One region of the Burkholderia plantarii genome, then DNA from elsewhere that is predicted to be linked to it. Evidence: predicted binding sites of a transcription regulator. Region 1 holds the regulator's gene; each other region holds the start of a gene.
The links. The regulator LexA, encoded in region 1, represses DNA repair genes until DNA is damaged. The targets are predictions, from matches to a motif close to ACTGTATNNNNATACAGT.

Region 1 (6,802 bases):
GGTGTACGTCGTCATGCGAAATGCGCTTCCTTGGTTGACATGGGAGGCGCGGCCGTCGGAGGGTACCGGCCGGCCGCGCGTGGGTTCGTGTTCGTCGTTGTAGCGGGCCGCGCGTGCGCTCGCTCGCGCCGCGCGGCCTCGGGTTGCTGCTCTGCCTCGGGTGTTGCGCGCCGCGCTTATTGCGGCTTGTAGATCGAGTCGAACACGCCGCCGTCGGCGAAGTGCGTCTTCTGCGCGTTGGCCCAGCCGCCGAAGGTGTCGTCGACGGTATAGAGCTTCAGCTTCGGGAACTGCTTCGTCAGCTCGGCCGGCACATCCTTCGAGCGCGGACGGTAGAAGTTGCGCGCCGCGATCTCCTGGCCTTCCTTGCTGTAGAGGAAGTTCAGGTAGGCCTCGGCCAGCTTGCGGTCGCCCTTCTTGTCGACCACCTTGTCGACCACCGCGACCGGCGGCTCGGCGAGGATGCTGGCCGACGGCACGACGATCTCGAACTTGTCCGGACCGAACTCCTTCAGCGACAGGAACGCCTCGTTCTCCCAGGCGATCAGCACGTCGCCGATGCCGCGCTGCACGAAGCTGGTGGTTGCGCCGCGCGCGCCCGAATCGAGCACGCCGGCGTTCTTGTAGACCTTCGCCACGAAGTCCTTCGCGCTCTGCTCGCTGCCACCCGGCTTGTGCAGCGCGTAGGCCCAGGCCGCGAGGTAGTTCCAGCGCGCGCCGCCCGAGGTCTTCGGGTTCGGCGTGACGATCGACACGCCCGGCTTGATCAGGTCGTCCCAGTCCTTGATGCCCTTCGGGTTGCCCTTGCGCACCAGGAACACGATCGTCGAGGTGTACGGCGACGCGTTGTCGGGCAGGCGCTTCTGCCAGTCCTTGGCGACGATGCCCTTGTTGGCGAGCGCGTCGATGTCGTAGGCGAGCGCGAGCGTCACGACGTCGGCCTGCAGGCCGTCGAGCACCGAGCGCGCCTGCGCGCCCGAGCCGCCGTGCGACTGCTTGAAGGTGACGGTCTCGCCCGTCTTGGCCTTCCATTCCTTGCCGAACGCCTGGTTGACGTCCTGATACAGCTCGCGGGTCGGATCATACGAGACGTTCAGCAACGTCGTGTCCGCGAGTGCGTGCGTGGCGCCGCCGAGCGCCGCCGCGCCTACCGCCAGTGTTGCGATCAGACGGCGAACGCCGCCAGCCAGCCCCGTGTTGCGCTTGACCATCCCGTGATCTCCAGAGGTTCGTGGATCGTTTTTTGCAATGTCGGGCCAAGTCTAGCGAACAGCTTTCATCATTAAAAATAATCGTTCCGAATTTTTTTATACGAAAAAGTGGTAAGGACCAGCCGGCGGACGGTTGCGACATCGGAACCGGCGTTTGGACGTCGCTCGATCGCGGCGGAATCGCCGCGATAGCGCCGAACTTCAAGTAACACTTGAATTTCCCGAACTACTGTATAAAAATACAGATCACTGTCTATCCATACAGTCCGACCATGACCAAACTCACCGCACGCCAGCAGCAAGTGTTCGACCTCGTTCGCCGCGCGATCGAGCGCTCCGGCTTCCCGCCGACCCGCGCCGAGATCGCCGCCGAGCTCGGCTTCAGTTCGCCGAACGCCGCCGAGGAGCACCTGCGCGCACTCGCCCGCAAGGGTGTGATCGAGCTGGCCGCCGGCGCCTCGCGCGGCATCCGGTTGCTCGGCCTCGAGGACGCGCCGCACCAGCTCACGCTGCCGCACGCGGCGCTGATGCAGCTGTCGCTGCCGCTCGTCGGGCGCGTCGCGGCTGGTAGCCCGATCCTCGCGCAGGAACACATCTCGCAGCACTACGCGTGCGATCCGGCGCTCTTCACGAGCAAGCCCGATTACCTGCTGAAGGTGCGCGGGCTGTCGATGCGCGACGCCGGCATTCTCGACGGCGACCTGCTCGCCGTGCAAAAGCGCAGCGAGGCCAAGGACGGCCAGATCATCGTCGCGCGGCTTGGCGACGACGTCACGGTCAAGCGCCTGAAGCGCCACTCCAGCGGCATCGAGCTGATCGCCGAGAACCCCGACTACGAAAACATCTTCGTGAAGGCCGGCAGCGCGGAATTCGCGCTCGAGGGCATCGCCGTCGGCCTGATCCGTTCCGGGGAGCTGTAGCGCCTGGGCCAGGGCCGGTTGCGGTTCGCCGTCCGGCCGTTTTTTGCCCGCTTGCTATCTGCTGCCTGCACCCGGTTTGCATCCGCCTAGTACGTTCGTCCCTCCATCCGATCTGGAGAACACATGGAACGCCTCGCCCGCCTGTTGCCCTTCCGTCAATTCGGTCGCCTGCGCCATCTGCGGGGCCGCACGCCCTGCGCGCCGCTCGTTGCTGATTCCGCCGAATCCGCCGGGTTTGCCGAGTCCGGCACGCTGCCGCTGGCCGCCGAGCCGGCCGCGTTGCCCTCGGCGCTGCCGGCCTTCGCGCGCGTCTCGCTGAACGCCGGGCTCCATCACGCCGAGCCGGCACGCCGTGCGCCGGTGCGCGTCTACCACGGGCAGTCGCGCGTGATCATGGTGGGGACGATCGACGCGGTGTGTCGCATGATCGATCGTTGTATTGCCGAGGAACGCTCGGCGGTCTGATGGTCTGATACGCTCTCCAGGTTCCGAGACCGTCTTTCGAGACAGGAGGCCTGGTGTCCGTTTCTTCGTCGTCTGATTCGCCGTCTGATATGTCGTCCGTTCCGCCCCCGCGCCGCAAGCAGCTCGGGTGGATGCCTGCCCTGGTGGTTGCCGTCGCGGGGCTTGCGGCGATCCTGTACGCGGCCGCGTCGCCCTATCTCGCGTTGCGCGAGTTGAAGCAGGCAATCGACGCGCGCGACGCGCAGGCGATCAGCCGCTATGTCGATTACCCGGCCTTGCGCATCAGCCTGAAGCAGCAGTTGACCGACGAGCTGATGCGTCGCATCGATCTGCAGCGGCACGACAATCCGCTCGCGATGCTCGGCGCGATGGTCGGCTCTGCCTTGATCGGCCCGCTCGTCGATGCCTATGCGACGCCCGAGGGCGTGGCCGCGCTGCTGAGCGGCCTGCCGCCGAACGGCGATCCGCGCCAGCATCCGCCGGCGCTCGATCAACCCGCGGCGCCGGCCCCCGCTCCGGCATCCGGCGCCGGTGTCGCGCCGCCCGCCGGCGCCAGCGCGCCTCCGCCTTCCGGCACCGGTACGCCGCCGCCCGCGGCGCCGCAATCGAGCGCCGCCTACCACGGCATCAACGAGTTCATCGCCGTTTATCAGCGAGATGCCGGCGGCACGCGCTACGCGGCCATTTTCCGACGCAGCGGCCTGTTCGGCTGGAAGCTCAGCGCGATCGATCTCCAGCACTGACGCGCTCCGCGCCACCGCATGCCGAAGGCAGTCGGCGGCGCGATCGGAAGCGGCTGACAACGGGCACGGAATTCGCGGGCACGCCCGTTCACCCATCGCTTCAACCTCATCGATCCCGCCGATCAACCCATCGGTCCGCCGGTCCGTCGATGCTCAGGTGTGGGCCGCCGCCGCGAGCGCGGCTTCCTTTTCCTTCGCCAGTTCCTCGCGCTGCTCGTCGGACGACGCGCAGGCCACCAGGATGCTGCACGAAATGCGGTCGAGCAGCTGCGTGTTGCCGGCGCCCATCCACCAGCGCGCGAGCCCGCTGCGGCAGCGATGGCCGACAACGACCAGGTCCACACCAAGCTCCTTGGCGAGATTCGCGATCTCGTCGATCGGATAGCCGAACGCGAAATGGCCCTGCGCCTGCACGCCGCGCGCGGTCAGCCAGTCGACGCCTTCCTGCAAGATCGCGCGCGCCGTCTCCTCGAAGCGGCCGCAGGCGACGTCGGTCAGCAGCCCGGCGCTCTGCGCGATGCTCGAACGCATGTCGACCACCGACAGCAGATGCGTCTCGGCCTTCAGTTCGAGCGCGAGATCGGCACCGCAACGCAGTGCCTTGCGGCCCTCGAGCGTGCCGTCGTAGCAAAGCAGGATTTTCTGATAACTGGCCATGATCGCCTCCATTGCGACATCGGTCGTCAATTCATCATCGTGCGCCGCAATTCAGGATGCAAGGGTTGGAAAACGCGAAGACCATTGTCGGGCGAGGCTGCCGCGCCGCGGTGCAGGCTTGCACGATGGCGCGGCAAGTTCGGGCCGATATCGGGCCTGATGCACTAGAATGGCCGCTTCGTGATGTCCTTCCGCCCCTTTCGCCCTTCGCGCACCCATGTCCGTCGCTCCGATCGAATTCCTCGATGTCAAAAAAAGCTTCGGCGAGCGGCTTGTCGTCGATCATCTGTCGTTCCGCGTGCAGCGCGGCGAATGCTTCGGGCTGCTCGGCCCGAACGGTGCCGGCAAGACCACCACGCTGCGGATGCTGCTCGGCATCACGCAGCCCGACGCCGGCACGATCCGGCTTTGCGGCGAGCCGGTGCCCGAGCGGGCGCGTCATGCGCGACAGCGCGTCGGCGTGGTGCCGCAGTTCGACAATCTCGATCCCGACTTCACGGTGCGCGAAAACCTGCTCGTGTTCGGGCGCTACTTCGGATTGTCGGCTGGCCAGGCGCGTGAGCTCGTACCGTCGCTGCTCGAATTCGCGAAACTCGAGAGCAAGGCCGATGCGCGGGTGGGCGAGCTGTCGGGCGGCATGAAGCGCCGCCTCACGCTGGCGCGCGCGCTCGTCAACGATCCCGACGTGCTGGTGCTCGACGAGCCGACCACGGGGCTCGACCCGCAGGCCCGGCACTTGATGTGGGAACGGCTGCGCTCGCTGCTCGCGCGCGGCAAGACGATCCTGCTGACCACGCATTTCATGGAGGAAGCCGAACGGCTCTGCGACCGGCTCTGCATCGTCGAATCGGGCCGCAAGATCGCCGAGGGCGCGCCGCCTGCGCTGATCGAGGCCGAGATCGGCTGTGACGTGGTGGAAATCTACGGCACCGATCCGGTCGCGCTGCGCGACGAGCTCGCGCCACGCGTCGCCCGCGCCGAAATCAGCGGCGAGACGCTGTTCTGTTACGTGGATGATCCGGAGCCGCTCGCCCGGACGCTGAAGGGCCGGCCCGGCCTGCGCTACCTGCACCGGCCGGCGAATCTCGAAGACGTGTTCCTGCGGCTGACCGGCCGCGACATGCAGGACTGACCGCCATGGATACCGGCCACTCGTCACCCGCCGCCGCGCCGCGGCCGCGCGACGCCCGCTTCACGATCGCGCTGCCCGCCAACGCGACCAACTGGATCGCCGTCTGGCGCCGCAACTATCTGGTCTGGCGCAAGCTCGCGTTCGCGTCGATGATCGGCAATCTCGCCGATCCGATGATCTACCTGTTCGGGCTGGGCCTCGGGCTCGGGCTGATGGTCGGCCACGTGGACGGCGTGTCGTACATCGCGTTCCTCGCGGCCGGCACGGTCGGCTCGAGCGTGATGATGTCGGCCAGCTTCGAGGCGATGTATTCGGCGTTCTCGCGCATGCACGCGCAGCGCACCTGGGAGGCGATCATGCATACGCCGCTCGCGCTCGGCGACATCGTGCTCGGCGAGATCGCCTGGGCCGCCAGCAAGGCGATGTTGTCGGGCACCGCGATCATGCTGGTCGCGGGCGTGCTCGGCTATGCATCGTTTCCGTCGCTGCTGGCCGCCGTGCCCGCCATCGCGCTCGCCGGGCTGGCGTTCGCGAGCGTCACAATGATCGTGACGGCGGTGGCGCCGTCCTACGACTTCTTCATGTTCTACCAGACGCTCGCGCTCACGCCGATGCTGCTGCTCTCGGGCGTGTTCTTCCCGATCGCGCAGCTGCCCGCGGTCGCGCGCTACGCCGCCAACGCGCTACCGCTGGCGAACGCCGTCGACCTGATCCGGCCCGCGATGCTGGGCCGGCCAGCCAGCGACGTCGCGCTGCATGCCGGCGTGCTGGCCGCCTACGCGGTGGTCGGCTTCCTCGTCTCGGCCTGGCTGTTCCGCCGCCGCATGATGCGCTGAGCGTGAGCCGTGCCCGCCGCCGTGCGATGGGGCCGGGCGCGGAGCACGCACGGTTCTGTTGCGTGCGTCTCACGCACGGTTCCATCGAGCACACCTCGCATGCGGCTGCGTGCAACGCATCCCGCATGCGGTCCACCCGAATCCGCTCCACTCGTGGTTCGACGGCATGCATCCCGCGGCGGCTTCATACCGGCCGGCGCCCGAGAAAGTGGGCGCATCGGCGAGTACCGTGACGTTTGCTTACGCGTCGTCGTCGCCCCAGGGCATCTCGACATCGGTCAGGAACGCCACCGTCGCGATCGGCCCGCCTTCCTGGCGGCCGAGCTTGCCGTCGGCGCGATGCCACTCGACACGGAACATCGTGCCGGGATCATCGGCCAGCAGGTACACCGAGCGCAGTTCCTCCTCGTCCGCTTCCTCGACCGGGCCGTCGAACGACACGCGCATGCGCTGCGGCCAGAGGCCGTTGACGGGATCGTAGATCCGGTCGCCCTGCGGGATGTCGATGCTGGCCTCGACGCCGATCGTCGACGACGCCTCGACGATCATCTTGCCGAGTGCGTTCAGCACCGCGGTCGCGCGTGCGGAATTGGCCTGGCGGATCGCGAGATCGCCTCGCGTCAGCGCCTGTTCGAGTTTCGGATGGATCTTGTGTTGCTTCATGCGTAATCCTGATTGCTTCGGGAGAAGCCGCCGCGAGATCGCGACGGCGGTCGATTCGTCATGCCTCGAAGCCGGCCGCTGCGCGGCGCCCGGTCGAGGCGCCTAGCCACTCAGAAGCCGAGCGCCACCGCGGCGAAGCCGCCCACGATGCCGAGGCCGACCACCAGCACCGCGA
Region 2 (6,802 bases), on a different replicon from region 1:
GGTTCCAGCCCGCCCTTGCGCTTCCAGGCGGCCATCGCGCGGCGCAACTGGTCGGCCTCGCCGGCGGAGAACCCGGCCGCGAGCATCGCGACCTGCATCACCTGCTCCTGGAAGATGGGTACGCCGAGCGTGCGCTTGAGCGCCTTCTCGACGTCTCGAGACGGAAACGTCACGGGCTCCAGGCCCTGCCGCCGGCGGAGGAACGGGTGGACCATCCCGCCTTGCACCGGCCCGGGCCGGACGATGGCCACCTCGATGACCAGGTCGTAGAAGCATCTCGGCTGCAGCCTCGGCAGCATCGACATCTGCGCGCGCGACTCGACCTGGAACACGCCCATGGAGTCACCCTCGCAGAGCATCTCGTAGGTCGCGGCATCCTCGGGAGGAATGTCCTGCAGCTCGAAGGGCTCGCCGCGCTTCTCCGAGATCATCTCCAAGGCGCGCCGCACCATGCTCAGCATTCCCAGAGCCAGGATGTCGATTTTCAGCAGGCCCAGCGCCTCGATGTCGTCCTTGTCCCACTGGATGATCGTGCGATCTTCCATCGCGGCGTTCTCGATCGGCACCATGCGCGAGAGTTTCGTGCGACTGATCACGAAGCCGCCGGAGTGCTGCGACAGGTGCCTCGGGTAGCCGAGCAGGGCGGTGGCGAACGCGGCCCACTGCTGGTTCAGGGGTGCCTCGACGTCGAGCCCGGCCTCGGCGAATCGCGCGAGCAGATCCGCTTTCGAATCGAACCAGTGATGTGCCTTCGCGACGCGATCGACGATGATGGGATCGACGCCAAGCGCCTTGCCGGCCTCGCGCAGCGCGCCGCGCGGGCGGTAGGTCGACACCGCCGCGGTCAGTGCCGCGCGATCGCGTCCGTACTTGGCGTAGATGTATTGCATAACCTCTTCTCTACGCTGGTGCTCGAAGTCGACGTCGATGTCGGGCGGTTCGTTGCGCTCGCAACTAATGAAGCGCTCGAATAGCATGTTACCGCGTGCGGGGTCGACCTCGGTCACACGAAGACAGTAGCACACGGCGCTGTTCGCGGCCGAGCCGCGCCCCTGACACAGGATGTTTTGGCTACGCGCAAACCGGACGATGTCGTAGACCGTCAGAAAGTACGGCTCGTACTTCAATTTCGCGATCAGCTGCAGCTCATGTTCGATCTGCGCCTGGACGTTGAACGGAATGCCGTCAGGAAATCGTTCGTGGGCTCCGATGTAGGTCTGCTCGCGCAGGTACGACGCCGGCGAGTAGCCGGCCGGCACCAGTTCGTCGGGGTACTCGTAGCGCAGCTCGTCGAGCGAGAACGTGCAGCGCCTCGCGATGCGCACCGTCTCCTCGAGCGCGCCGGTGGGGTAGAGGTTCGCCAGACGCAGGCGCGAACGCAGATGCCGCTCGGCATTCGGCGCCAGCTCGTAGCCGCACTCCTTGACCGAACGGCCGAGCCGGATAGCCGTGAGGACGTCCTGCTGGGGTTTTCGCGAGCGCACGTGCATGACCGGCCAGCTGGTGGCCACCACCGACACGCCGTGCCGTGCTGCGGCTCGCTCGACGGCGCCGCGGTGGATATCGTCCATCGCCCGGGCGTGCAGCGTCAGCGCGACGCGCGCGCGATCGCCGAACACGGCCGCAAACCACTCGATCTGGGCGTCGAGCCGTTGTTCGTTAGCGGGAAAGTCGGGCGTGAGAATCGCCATGCAGTCAGGCAGGCCTCGGAGGTGCGTGAGCGGTGCCTCGGGGTGCTCGAGATCCAGCGGCGCCAACCGATACGTGCCCTTTGCGCCACGCGTGCGTGCGAGCGTGATCAGCTCACAGAGGTTGCCGTAGCCTTCGCGGTTCATCGCGAGTGCCGTGAACGCCAGGGCCGGCGAGCCGTCGGCCGACGTCAGATGGAAGTGCGAGCCAATGATGAGCGGCAGGCCTGCCGCCTTCGCCTCGACGTGCGCGCGCACGATGCCGGCGAGCGAGCACTCGTCCGTGATCGCGATCGCGCTATAGCCGAGCCGCGCCGCGCGCTCGACCAGCTCCTCCGCGCGTGACGCGCCGTGCAGAAAGGAAAAATTGCTCGCGCACTGCAGTTCCGCGTAAGCGGGCAGCACGCCGATCGGCGCGGCACACATCGCACGTCAGCCGAACAGGCCGTGCAGGAACCAGCGAGGCTCGCGCTCGTCGCGCGCGGACACGCGCTCGCGAAACAACCAGTAGCACACGCCGTGGTCGTCCTCCGCGACGAAGTAGTCGCGCGTGACGGCCTGGCCGTCCTCCCACCCACACTCGATGCGTTCGCCGGGCGACATCATGCGTAGCGGCGTGCCGTAGAAGGGGCGATTCGCGCGCATGAGCAGCTGCACCGGCGCCTCCAGCAACCAGGCTGGCCGCGGCAGATCTGCCGGCGCCGACGCCGCCTTCTTGCGCTGATCGAGGGGCACCCACTGCGCGGCGACCTCCGGTCGGAAGTCGGGCGCCGGCGCCGGCGTGAGCACGTTTTCGGCACCGAGACGCGCGGTGAGCAGCTCGAGGAGCCGCGCGTGGTCCTGCGGCGTGCCGCCGGGCTCGGGAAAGAGCGTCTCGCTCGGCGCTGCCGCGGCCTGGACGCGATGCGCGTGCAATGCGATCGCGATCGCCGGCGTCGGCAGCTCGAGGCGGCCGAGGCGCTCTTTGACCAGGCGCATCAGATGCTCTTCGAAGCGGGTCGGCCCGCCGAGCACGATCTCCAACTCTGTCGGGGCGATCGCATCCCGGCCGCGCTCGTGCTCGAGCTTCAGCACGAACGCACACACGTCCAGCTGCTTGGCCGTCAGCCAGCCGGTCAGCTGCAGCACCAGGCGATGCGCGGCGAACACGAGCGCGTCGGCGTGCTCGACGCGGTCCGGTAGCTCGATGCGCACGTCGAACGCGGGCGGCGCCTCGAGCCACTCGTAAGCCGTCGGCGCCGAGCCGGCGACGTGGTCGAGCCAGTCGAGCAGGGCGGTGCCGCAGCGCTTCTTGAGCCCGGCACGCGGCAGGCGCTGCAGTTCCGCGAGCGTCGTGCAGCCCAGCTCGTCGAACCACTCGGCATACCGGCGCGCCGGCGGCGCCACGGCGAGCGGGGCACGCGCGAGCGCGCGGCGCAGCGAGCGAGGAGTCAACGCGGCGCCACCGCGCAGACCGCGGGCAAGCGTCCAGGCGGCCGCGCCGGTCGACGCCAAGGACACGGCGGCCGTCAGACCGAATGACGCCACCAGCTGGCGCACGCGACGCCGTAGCGCGCGAATGCCGCCGAACAGTCGCAGGCTTGCGGTCACGTCGAGCAGCACGACGGCCTCCGCCTCGAGCACCACGCTCGGCGTGAACTGGAGCAACGCGTAGGCAACGCCGCGCAGCAGCTCGTCCTCGCGCGCGGTGTCGCGCATGCAGATCTGCGCGTCGGGCGCGAGCGAGAGAACGCCGCCGCGGCGCATGCCGGGCGTGACGCCCAGGTCGCGCGCGGCGCGATCGAGCGTCACGACGCGGTCCTGCTCGAGCACCACCAGGCCGTCGACGTCATTCGACGATGGCCCGGGCGACAGGGGCTGGAACGATTCGAGAGTGAGGCGCGGCAGATGCACGCCGATCCAGACGAGCATGGCGGTCCAGCAAAATCGGGGAGGGGGACAACGGCACGAACAGCGGCTCATCGCGCTGCGCGCCGCGGCGCTTCACGAACGTCACGTCGATGCCATCGCGCCTCGGTGCGAGCGCGAGGCGCAGCGGCGCCGGCGACGCATCGCGCGCGGCCGCGGTTGGTCGGAGCAGGAAGAACAGGGCGGCACCGGACTGCGCGGCAAGATTGAGGCGCCGCAGCGCGTCCGATCGCACCGCGTGCTGCCAGAGCAGCACCGCCCCGCACGTACCGGCGCGTAGTGCTTGCTCGGCGGCCCAGAGGGCATCGGCCGTGCGGGGCGCTTTCAGGTTCACGAACCCGGCAGGATCGACACCCCAGTACGCGAGCGCGGCCGGCTGCAGCCGATGGGGCGGCTGGACGATGACGACCGGCTTCGGCGCCAGGCGCGCGAGCACGGGCGCCAGCAACCGCAGTTCACCGATGCCGGGCTGTTGTGCCAGCAGCTCAACGAGGCAACCAGGTGGCCAGCCGCCGCCGGGCAGCTCGGCCGACAGCGCCGCGTGGCCTGTGTCGATACCGCGCGAGCCGGCCTGCGCCAACTGGTTGGCGCGCCACAAATCCGGGTGGATGCGTTCAGGATGGGCGAGAGCGGGGTGCATGGTGTTCGTTCACTAATACTGTATGGATATACAGCTTTCAGGCATTGTAACCTAGCCGTCTCAAAAAGCGAGCCCCGCGTCGCGCGGCCTACCGCGCCGTCGTGCCAGCCCGCTCGATCCCGGCCGAGCGCCGCGCGGGTGGCGGAAAGTCACGTATATTGCGTCGAGATACGGCGGTTTGCTGCCGCCGATCGGCCGCCTCTTGGCCGCGTGTGCAGCGATGCAACGCATCGCGAATCGTGGAGGAACGTCGATGTGTACCTATATGAACGCCGCAATTTAGCAAGCAGTTTGGGTGAGTGTAAGGTGCTAGGATGAGCGATAGCGCCCTATAGTTTAGAACGGGTCGACTGGCTGCGATCGGCCATGAAGCGTCATTGGTTTGCGTCAACGGCGAGACGTTGAGGCGTCCCGTTTGGCTCAGGGAGCGGACACCCAAGCAGCCTATGCAACTTTTCCGATTGGTCGTGGCCGACTCATGGTTGGATAGATCGGAAAATGCAGCGCCTTCTCAGCCCACGAAAGATCCGCGTTGGAACAGGTCCCAACGGGAGCCGGCATTTGGATTTCGCCGCTGTATTGGCACAAGCCTACGGTCTGGACCCGTCTATCGACGCTGGTAGACAACGCCCTGAATCGAGACCTGATCTGGCTCCGGCGCCTCGTCAAAACGTTTATGCGCCTCGGCAATGGCGACTTGATTCTCGCTCGCCCAGTTGACCAACGCCATGACAGGCTTCAACAGCGTTCTTCCCATGTCAGTGAGTTCGTAATCGACGCGAGGAGGAATCGTTGGATACATCGTTCGCGTTATCAGTCCGTCGCGTTCCAGTCCGCGCAAGGTGAGTGTCAGCATCCGCTGGGAAATGCCGTCGATGCCGCGCTTCAATTCGTTGAAGCGCCGCGGGCCATTGGCCAGCGTAGCGACAATGTAGAGGCTCCACTTGTCGCCGATGCGATCCAGGATTTCACGGGTTGCCAGGCAGCCGCCAGCGTCCGGCGCAGGCATGTCGGCAGGTAGCTCCGGGTGACTAAGTGACATGCGTGTGCCTTCTTGTGGGGAAACGGCAGGAACCATACCATCCTTTGTATGAATTGGTAAGTAAGAGTCGATATCTTACTTAGTTCTCTTTTTATACCTTGGAGCCGCCGTGAGCCACACCCTACTGATCACTTCCAGCCCGCGCGGGCCCGACAGCCTTTCCACCCGCTTTGCCACCGAAATCGCCGATGGTATCCAGGCCCGCTCGGGCGGTCCGCTGGCCGTGCGCGACCTTGCCGCGAATCCGCCGCCGCACATCGCGCCGGCCTACATCCAGGGCCGGGTCACGGCACCCGAAGATCGCACACCGGAACAGGTCGAGGCGGTGAAGGTCGCGCAAGAGTTGGTCGATGAGTTGAAGGTCGCCGATGTGATCGTGCTCGGTTCGGGCATGATCAACTTCGGTCTGCCCTCGCAGCTCAAGGCTTGGTTCGATCACGTCACCTGGCCGCGCGTCACCTTCGGCTACAGCGATACTGGGCCGAAGGGGCTGCTGACCGGCAAGCAGGTCTATCTCGTTACCGCTACCGGAGGCGTGTTTTCGGAAGGTGCTTGGGCACCGTTCGACTTTCAGACCAACTATCTGCTGCATCTGCTTGGTTTCATCGGCCTGACCGACGTTAAGGTGGTGCGTGTCGAGGGCACGGTTTTCGGCCCCGATGCGGTGAACACCGCAATCGCCAACACCGAAGCGGCCATCAAAGCCTTGTTGGCGAAGGCGGCGTGACCTCATGGCCGGGAAGAAAACCATCGCACTGTTCGGTGCGACCGGGCCGACCGGAAGGCACATCATCGAGGAAGCCTTGACGCAGGGCTACAAACTGTCGGTCTATACGCGCGACGCCAAGAAACTCGCGCCGTTCGCGGCAAGGGTGGAAATGGTTGTCGGCGACCTCAAAGACCAGCGTGCCATTGCGAAGTGCGTCCAGGGTGCCGATGCGGTCATCAGCGCCCTGGGTCCCAACAGTCTCAAGGTGCAGGGCGATAAGCCGATCATGCGCGGCTTGACCAACGTCATCGCCGCGATGAAGCACGCGGGCGGGCGCCGTCTTATCCAGATTTCTACGGCTGCCTATCGTGATCCCAAGGATGGTTTTGCCTTCAAAACCCATGCGTTCGCGCTGTTGTTCAAGGTTATCGCGCGCAAGGGGTATGAGGACATCAACGCGACTGGCGAATTGATCGCCAATTCGGACCTGGACTGGACACTGGTACGCATTCCGAACCTAAAGGATGGTCCCGCCGATGGCCGCGTGGATGTGGGCTGGTACGGAAAAACCAGACTCGGCACGAAGCTCTCCAGAGGCAACCTTGCGAAGTTCCTGGTCGAACAGGTGACCGACAGGAAGTTCGTGCGCGCCGCGCCAGGCATCGCTAACCATTGACGCAATAACGTCTCGACACGGTTCACGCCATGAGCGGATTCACCAATGCCGATGTACCCGATCAATCAGGCAAGACCTTTATCGTCACCGGCGCCAACACCGGCATAGGCCTTGAAATAGCGAGTACGTTGGCGGCACG
Region 3 (6,802 bases), on a different replicon from region 1:
ACGGCGCGCTGGCCGCGGGCGCCTTCAGGTCCCCGTAGATCCAGCGCAGGATGTCGCGCGACTGCTCGAAGCCGCAGTTGTTGATGAACGGCGGCTGCGAGAGCGCGCAGGTCGTATCGGCCTGGTTGTCGGTGATCAGCGCGTGGCCGGCGGCGACGTTGTCGACGTAGCGGATCTGGCTGTCCGGGGTGCCGGCGAGCTGGTAGAAGCGCGGCACCTGCGCGACCACGCGCGTCGTGACCGTGCGATCCTGGCTGCCGCTGAACACGTAGACGCGTTGCGCGGCGAGGCCGCGAACCTCGTCGATGCGCTTTTCGTCGGCGAATTTCCGGGCGGCGCGCAGCGCGTCCTGCGCGCGCGGGCCGGTGTCGCCGAGCGGGTTCATGCAATGGGTCTGCGCGGCCGTGGCCGGGCTGACCAGCGGAAACAGACCCGCGCAATAGAATGGACCGCCCGCGACGATGCCGGCGCCGATCAGGTGAGTGGACCACGCGACGTCGAATTGCGCGGCCATGAACGCGCCCGACGAGAGCCCCGATACCGACGTCTGCGCCGGATCGGCGCCGTAACCCTGCAGCGGTGCCGCGTGCAGCAGGCCCGAGGCGCCCGCGCCCGTGCCGATCAGCGCCGCGAGCGCGAGGCGCGCGCCCATGCGCCGCCATGTCAATCGCCATCCCTTCATTGTTTTCTCCTGGTCGATGCCGGCGGAAAATCCGCAGCGGCTGATCCTATTTTTTTACGATTCGACGCATCGCACCATTCGTCAAATGCGGTAGGCGCGATGGAACGATCGGAAACCGCGATCCAGCCGGAATCGAGCGCCTTGAAAATCAATTCACAGACATTTCTGGCCTGCGCGCGACGCAGCATCTGAGGGCGATGCGTGCGCGCGGTCTGGTCGCTGATTTTCAGGTGTCGCGCGATTTGCTTGTCGCCGAAACCGTGCGCGAGCAGCGAAAGAATCTCGATCTGGCGCGGCGTGAGCGGCGCCGTCGCGGCCGGAAACCGATGCCTTGGCGAATCGGTCGCCAGCCTGAACCAGGCCATTACCAATTCCGCCGATTTCCTGGCTTGAAATTTGATCAACAGGTTTTCGCGGTGTTTTCTGGCGGTTGAGGTGGCGATGCCCAGTCGCGCCGCGATTTCGCGATCGGTGTTGCCGAGCGCGATCAGTTCGAGCACGGCGCTTTCCCGCGAGGTGAGGGACATTCCGGTGTCCATGGCGAAAACGCAAGGCGCGCGCTCCATCGCGGCCGAACCGGCCGTCACGGGCGATGCGATGCTCGTTGGTTCAGATGACGAGCGGTAACGCGAAGCCCGGCGAGAAGCGATCTTGCAGATTGACGAAAACGGCGGCGCTGCCACTGCCCTGCGGGGCCGCGGGTATGACGCAGGTGTCGGCGCGGAACCCGATACGCCCATCTTATGGATCGGGAAACACGGCAGCCATGGCAAATGAAACGGAAAATCACGCCGGTTTGATTTTCTTGATGCGATTTTGCGGATCTGGATGCGATGGAAATACCGAATCAACGGTGTTTCAGATGATTCGGATGATTCGATTATTCTGCGTGGCGTTTGGCGAATACCGCATTTGCCGTATGGAGGTAAATCGGCTCGCTATCGAGAATGGTCGTGCCGTCTGGATGTGTGATCCGGTTGCGTCGGACTCGGTCGAGTCGCGAGAGGCGGGCCGGATCGGGCGGAAGTTTTCGTTTTTATCGATTCGTTTTCCTTAATTCCTTTCAATGGCGAACATGTTGATGCGTCCGGTCTCGTTTCCGGCGGCGATATCGGTATGCGCTTCGCGGGGCGCGTCGGGCGCGGCCGTCTCCGGGGCGGCGGCCTTGCGGTCCTGCTGGCCACGCGCGCGGTACCGCGCGGCCATGCCGAATCCGGGCCAGCGCTTCGGCCAGCACCGGCGCTGCGCGCAGAACCTGCGTTCACGGCCGGCAGCGCCGGCGTGGCCCGACTCGCCGGCCAATCTCGCCGCTCATGCGGGTAAGTTGCCCCGGCGCGCCGAGAGCTTGCTGTCCATTCGCGGCCCGCACCGACGGGGAAGGTGCCATCCATGAAATCGAATCCGGCGCTGTTCGCGCCTGTCGAGAGCGCGCCCGTCGAGACCGAGCGTGACGTGGCGGCCGCGTGCGCGCCGACGCTCGCCGCGCAACTGCGCCACGAGTGCGAAGCGATGGCACGCCACGCGCTCCAGCACGGGCTGCACGTTGCACCGGAAACGGTCGCGCGCCTGGTGGCGCTGCTGTCCAGCGACGAGCGGCCCGCCGGCGACAGCGCCGGCGTTGCCGCGCGAACACGCGACTTCGCGATGATCCACGCGAGGCTGGCGCAGGTGGTGGCGCCGGCGACGCCGCAGGGCGTCGCGCTGCTCGACCGGCATCGTCATTCGCCGCACGTGATCGGGCTGCTCGGCCCGGTGCCGCTGATCCGCGCGCTGACACTGGCGGCGATCGGGTTCCTCGGCGCCGTGATCCTGAGCGGGCTGTCCGCGGAGGTCACTTCCGAGAATCTCGAGCGCGGCATGCTGGCGTCGTCGGGCACGACGCTGCTCGTCAACATGCTGTTCCTGATGTGCTGCGCGGGGCTCGGCGCCTCGTTCGCGACGCTGTTCCAGGCGCACCGCTATATCGCGAACTCCACTTACGACCCGAAGTTCGACGCCTCGTATGGCGCCCGCCTGATCCTCGGGCTCATCGCGGGGCTGATCCTCGTCGAGATCCTGCCCGCGCATCTGTTCGCGGGCGGCAGCGCAAGCGGCTTCGGCAAGCCGGCAATGGCGATGCTGGGCGGTTTCTCGGCGAGCGCCGTGCATCGCCTGCTGCAGCGCGTGGTTGATTCGCTCGAAACCGTGGTGCGCGGCGACCCCTCGGCGCAGGTCCATGCCGCGCTCGAAAGTCAGCGCGCCTACGCGACCTCGGAGCGCATGCATGTGCAGAACGAGCACACGCAACGGTTGCTGGCCCTGCAACGCACGCTCGACGCCGGCGCGTCGCTCGACACCGTGCGGCGGCAACTCGCGACGCTGACCCGGACGGCCTTGACCGGTGACGGCGGCCCCCATGTCGACGAAGGCGCGGAGCCGGCCGATGCCGCGCCGGCACCGGCCCTGTCGGGCATGACATCCGTATCTCCAACCACAACGCCATAACCGCACGAGGAACCCCCATGCTGTTTCTGTACAACCTGCCGACCACGCTGATGGGAGCGCTCATCGTCGGCCTGACGCTTGTCATCGTCCTGGTCGGCTATGCCGTCGCGCGACGCCTCAACCTCCTGGAACTCGATGCCGAGCAGCGCGGCATGACGCTTTCCATGGTGTCGGTCATCACGACCATCAACTCGCTGCTGGTCGCCTTCGCGGCGATCAACGTCTGGGACGACTACAACAGGGCCGACCTGACCGTGATGGACGAAGCCTCCTGCGCGAGGGAACTGGCGCGCGATCTCGCGGCGTTCCGTTCGCCCCCCGCCGATCTCGCCAACCAGGCGCTGCGCGCGTATCTGGTGTCGGTCGTCCAGACCGAATGGCCGGCGATGCAGCAGCATGCGAGCGCGGCCGACGAGACCCAGCAGCGTTTCGACACGATGTTCGATGCCGCGAACCATATCCAGCCGCTCGACGCCCGTCAGACGGCGTTGCTCTCCGAAGTCCTGGCGCGGTCGAACGAGATGGTCAAGCACCGGCACCGTCGCCTCAGCGCGCTGAAGGTGGCGATGCCGGCCACGCTCTGGGCCGTGATCCTGATCGTGAGCGCCATGTCGTTCGCGCTGATGTACGTGCTGCCGGCCACGCCGTTTCACATTACGTTGATCGGTAGTTGGGCCGTTACATTGGGGCTCACGCTGTTTTTCGTGCTGGCGGTGGACCGGCCGTTCGTGGGCGAAGTCAGCGTGAGCGCCGAGCCGTTCGTGGAAACGATCGCCTCGCTCGCGAAGAGCAACATCTGGCCGATCGCCAGCCCCCATTGACAGCGACGGCGCCAGCGGCCCGGGCCTGCGCGGCGGACCGGGCGGCCGGCGGCGCGACGTCGTTTGCCGTGGCATGACCGGCGCCTCCGCGAGCCGGACGTTCCACGAGCAGCGTCAGCAAGCCTTCCGGGCTGGATGGCGGGGTGGCCCGCCTGGCTGCCGGATGGCGAGCGAACCAATTGGTGCCACAGGCAGCCGATGCGGATGCCGCCGGGCTTGCGCGACGCGTCAGCCCCGTCCCGAACGAACCCGCCGGCCAACGGCGCCGACGGACGACCGCGCGCAACGTGTTCGATGCCGGGCCTGCGCGGCCGACAGCGACCTGACGAGCCGCGCGGCAAGGTCGGGCTTCGGGCAGGCAGGGCCGACCATGGCGAGCAGCCAGGCTCGTGAAAACGGAAAGGGCAGCGCCGCCACCGATTCCGCCGCCGGGCCGGGCCTGCACGGCGGGCCGCCCACGGGCCGTGGCCCCGGCCGCCGTGTGCCGCGGCGGATCTCAGCGCGCCGCATGGCCGGCCAGATGCTGGCGGATCAGCGACAGGTAATGGTCGCCGACCGAGTGATCGATCGCGGCGCGCCGCACCGGGCGCTGGATCGAGAACGGCGGCCGCATCCCGAGATAACGGCAGATCGCCGAGACATAGGGCTTGCGTACCCGCCCGAGCTGGTGGATGGCGCGCGCGACGCGCTCATCGCCGACCTGGCTGCGCAGCCAGGCGAGGATCTGGCGGTCGGTGTCGTTGACAAGTCGAACCCGGTGTTCCATTGCTCACCTCGTACTGTTTATTAATACAGTGCTGTAAATATATCCAGTATCTGGAGGGAACACAATCGACAACAAACGGGGGCAAATCGAATTGGCCAATCGGCCAGGGGGAGAGGGTACGGCGACGCGTCGGTGGACCGTGTCGCGCGTGTCCGGCATGGCCGCGCGCCAGCCAGAAGGTTGCGATTTCGTCCGGCCGAAGCCGGACCCAGACCCGGCCGCCAGCCATGCCTCCATCAGGGGCGCCGATGGCCCGGGCGAGCCGACAGGCTGCTGAAAGGGAGGCGCCATGGCTTGCATCGACAACGGCCCAGGCCGCTTCCGCACGCTGTTTCCGGCGTCGTGCCAAACGGGAATACAGCCCCCGTGGCACGCAGACGGCATAGAGTGCAAGGTAGAAATCCAGGTTCATGAAGGAGGGGCCGGGATCGTGGCCGTTTCTCTCCGGGGCGGCGGCACCCTCGTGCGGCGCTGGATTCGGGCGCATGACATGCCGGGCGGTGGCGCGCTGGTGCTTCAGTGATGCCGGTGCGGGCCGCGCGTCCTCGCGCGGGCGTAGCTTCGCTCGCCGCCACCCGCCGGTGCTGGTCCGCCGCCTGGGGCTGCCGTGGACGTCGTTACCTGGTGCCGGCCCCGCGCATCGCGCCTGAAACCACCCGATCCCGGCCGGGCGCGCGGTTGCCATTTGAATGGCCAGCTAATATCATTCGCGAGTTGAAAATAAGAATCATTATCGCGTGGCTACCCCGATCCCGGCCGTACCGGGCGGCGGCGCGGGCGGTAAACGAGAGCGGCTCTCAAGGCCATCGCTCACGGATGGCGCGAGGGCCGGTGCCGGCCCGGCGCGATCGATGAACACACCACGAACTCGAGGAACTATCGAATGACTCGCGATGAGGGCGCAATGAACCGCGCGAACTACGGCGGCACCTTGCTGCAACTGCTGAGGCCATTCCTTCCGGTCACGCTGATCGCGACGCTGCTCGGCATCGTCGGCGGCCTTTGCACCGCGTGGCTGCTGTCGGTGATCAACAGCAGCCTGCACGCGCCGGGCGGCATCGGCATGAAGACGGCCGTGACCTTCATCGCGCTGTGCCTCGTCACGCTGCTCTGCAACGGCATCGCCGGGATCGGTAACAGCGTCACCGGCCAGCGCATCATCGCGGCGCTGCGCAAGGACATCTCGGCGCGCATCGTCTGCGCGCCGGTGGCCGCGCTCGAACGCTACAAGACGCACCGGCTGCTCTCGACGCTGAACAGCGACGTGGAAACGGTCAGCGCGTTCACTTTCAGCTTCCCGAACTTCGCGGTCGCGGCCGCCATCACGCTCGGCTGCGTGGCGTACATGCTGGTGCTGTCGCCGTCGCTGTTCCTGATCGCGCTGGTCGCGATCGTGGTGGGCGTGGCGATCAACCAGTACGCGAGCCTCAAGTGGGGCCATTATTACAAGGGCGTGCGCGGCGCGCAGGACGAGCTGCAGAAGCAGTACCGCGCCATCACCGAGGGCGCGAAGGAACTGCGGATCAACCGCGAACGCCGCCGGCGCGTGTTCAACGTGCGCCTGTCGGGCGCGGCCGACGAGATCTCGAACCTCAAGATCAAGGCGATGCGCCTCTATTACGGCGCGAGCGCGTCGGGCACGACGCTGTTCTTCGTCGTGATCGGCGCGATCCTGCTGTTGCAGCAGCGGCTCGGCGTGTCGCCCGAAGTGGTCAGCGGCTTCGTGATCGTGCTGCTCTACGTGCGCGGGCCGGTGGAAACGCTCGCGAGCGGGCTGCCGGCGCTGATCCAGGCGCGCATCTCGTTCCAGCGCATCGCCGAGCTGACCGCGCAGTTCGCGAACCGCGAGGCGCGGCTGCTCGACGGCGAGCCCGCGGCCGATGCGGTCGAACTGCGCGAGATCGAGTTGCGCCACGCGTCGTGGACTTTCCCGCCCGTCGGCGACCAGCCGCCGTTCAAGCTCGGCCCGATCGACCTGAAGATCGAGCGCGGCGAAATGCTGTTCGTGATCGGCGAGAACGGCAGCGGCAAGACCACGCTGATCAAGCT

Region 2: a site for LexA is predicted at 4,254-4,271, ahead of imuA (translesion DNA synthesis-associated protein ImuA). Genes of this name have one in related genera too.
Region 3: a site for LexA is predicted at 4,766-4,783, ahead of bpln_RS26410 (CppA family protein). Genes of this name have one in related genera too.

What each region holds. Positions count from the first base shown of each region.
Region 1 covers NZ_CP007212.1:1,973,627-1,980,428, reverse strand. Annotated here, with positions in the region: gene cysT (sulfate ABC transporter permease subunit CysT) at 1-15, opposite strand, end outside; gene bpln_RS08535 (sulfate ABC transporter substrate-binding protein) at 177-1,211, opposite strand; gene lexA (transcriptional repressor LexA) at 1,484-2,131, shown strand; gene bpln_RS08525 (hypothetical protein) at 2,255-2,596, shown strand; gene bpln_RS08520 (DUF2939 domain-containing protein) at 2,686-3,339, shown strand; gene bpln_RS08515 (universal stress protein) at 3,493-3,996, opposite strand; gene nodI (nodulation factor ABC transporter ATP-binding protein NodI) at 4,214-5,128, shown strand; gene bpln_RS08505 (ABC transporter permease) at 5,134-5,964, shown strand; gene bpln_RS08500 (hypothetical protein) at 6,205-6,627, opposite strand; gene bpln_RS08495 (permease) at 6,738-6,802, opposite strand, start outside.
Region 2 covers NZ_CP007214.1:102,149-108,950, reverse strand. Annotated here, with positions in the region: gene bpln_RS33015 (error-prone DNA polymerase) at 1-2,114, opposite strand, end outside; gene bpln_RS33010 (Y-family DNA polymerase) at 2,121-3,599, opposite strand; gene imuA (translesion DNA synthesis-associated protein ImuA) at 3,517-4,236, opposite strand; gene bpln_RS33000 (winged helix-turn-helix transcriptional regulator) at 4,844-5,278, opposite strand; gene bpln_RS32995 (FMN-dependent NADH-azoreductase) at 5,388-6,005, shown strand; gene bpln_RS32990 (NAD(P)-dependent oxidoreductase) at 6,010-6,663, shown strand; gene bpln_RS34865 (oxidoreductase) at 6,693-6,802, shown strand, end outside.
Region 3 covers NZ_CP007213.1:2,195,752-2,202,553, reverse strand. Annotated here, with positions in the region: gene bpln_RS26430 (extracellular catalytic domain type 2 short-chain-length polyhydroxyalkanoate depolymerase) at 1-682, opposite strand, end outside; gene bpln_RS26425 (response regulator transcription factor) at 679-1,209, opposite strand; gene bpln_RS36865 (hypothetical protein) at 1,736-1,888, opposite strand; gene bpln_RS26420 (hypothetical protein) at 2,072-3,166, shown strand; gene bpln_RS26415 (bestrophin-like domain) at 3,184-3,987, shown strand; gene bpln_RS26410 (CppA family protein) at 4,484-4,753, opposite strand; gene bpln_RS26405 (cyclic peptide export ABC transporter) at 5,637-6,802, shown strand, end outside.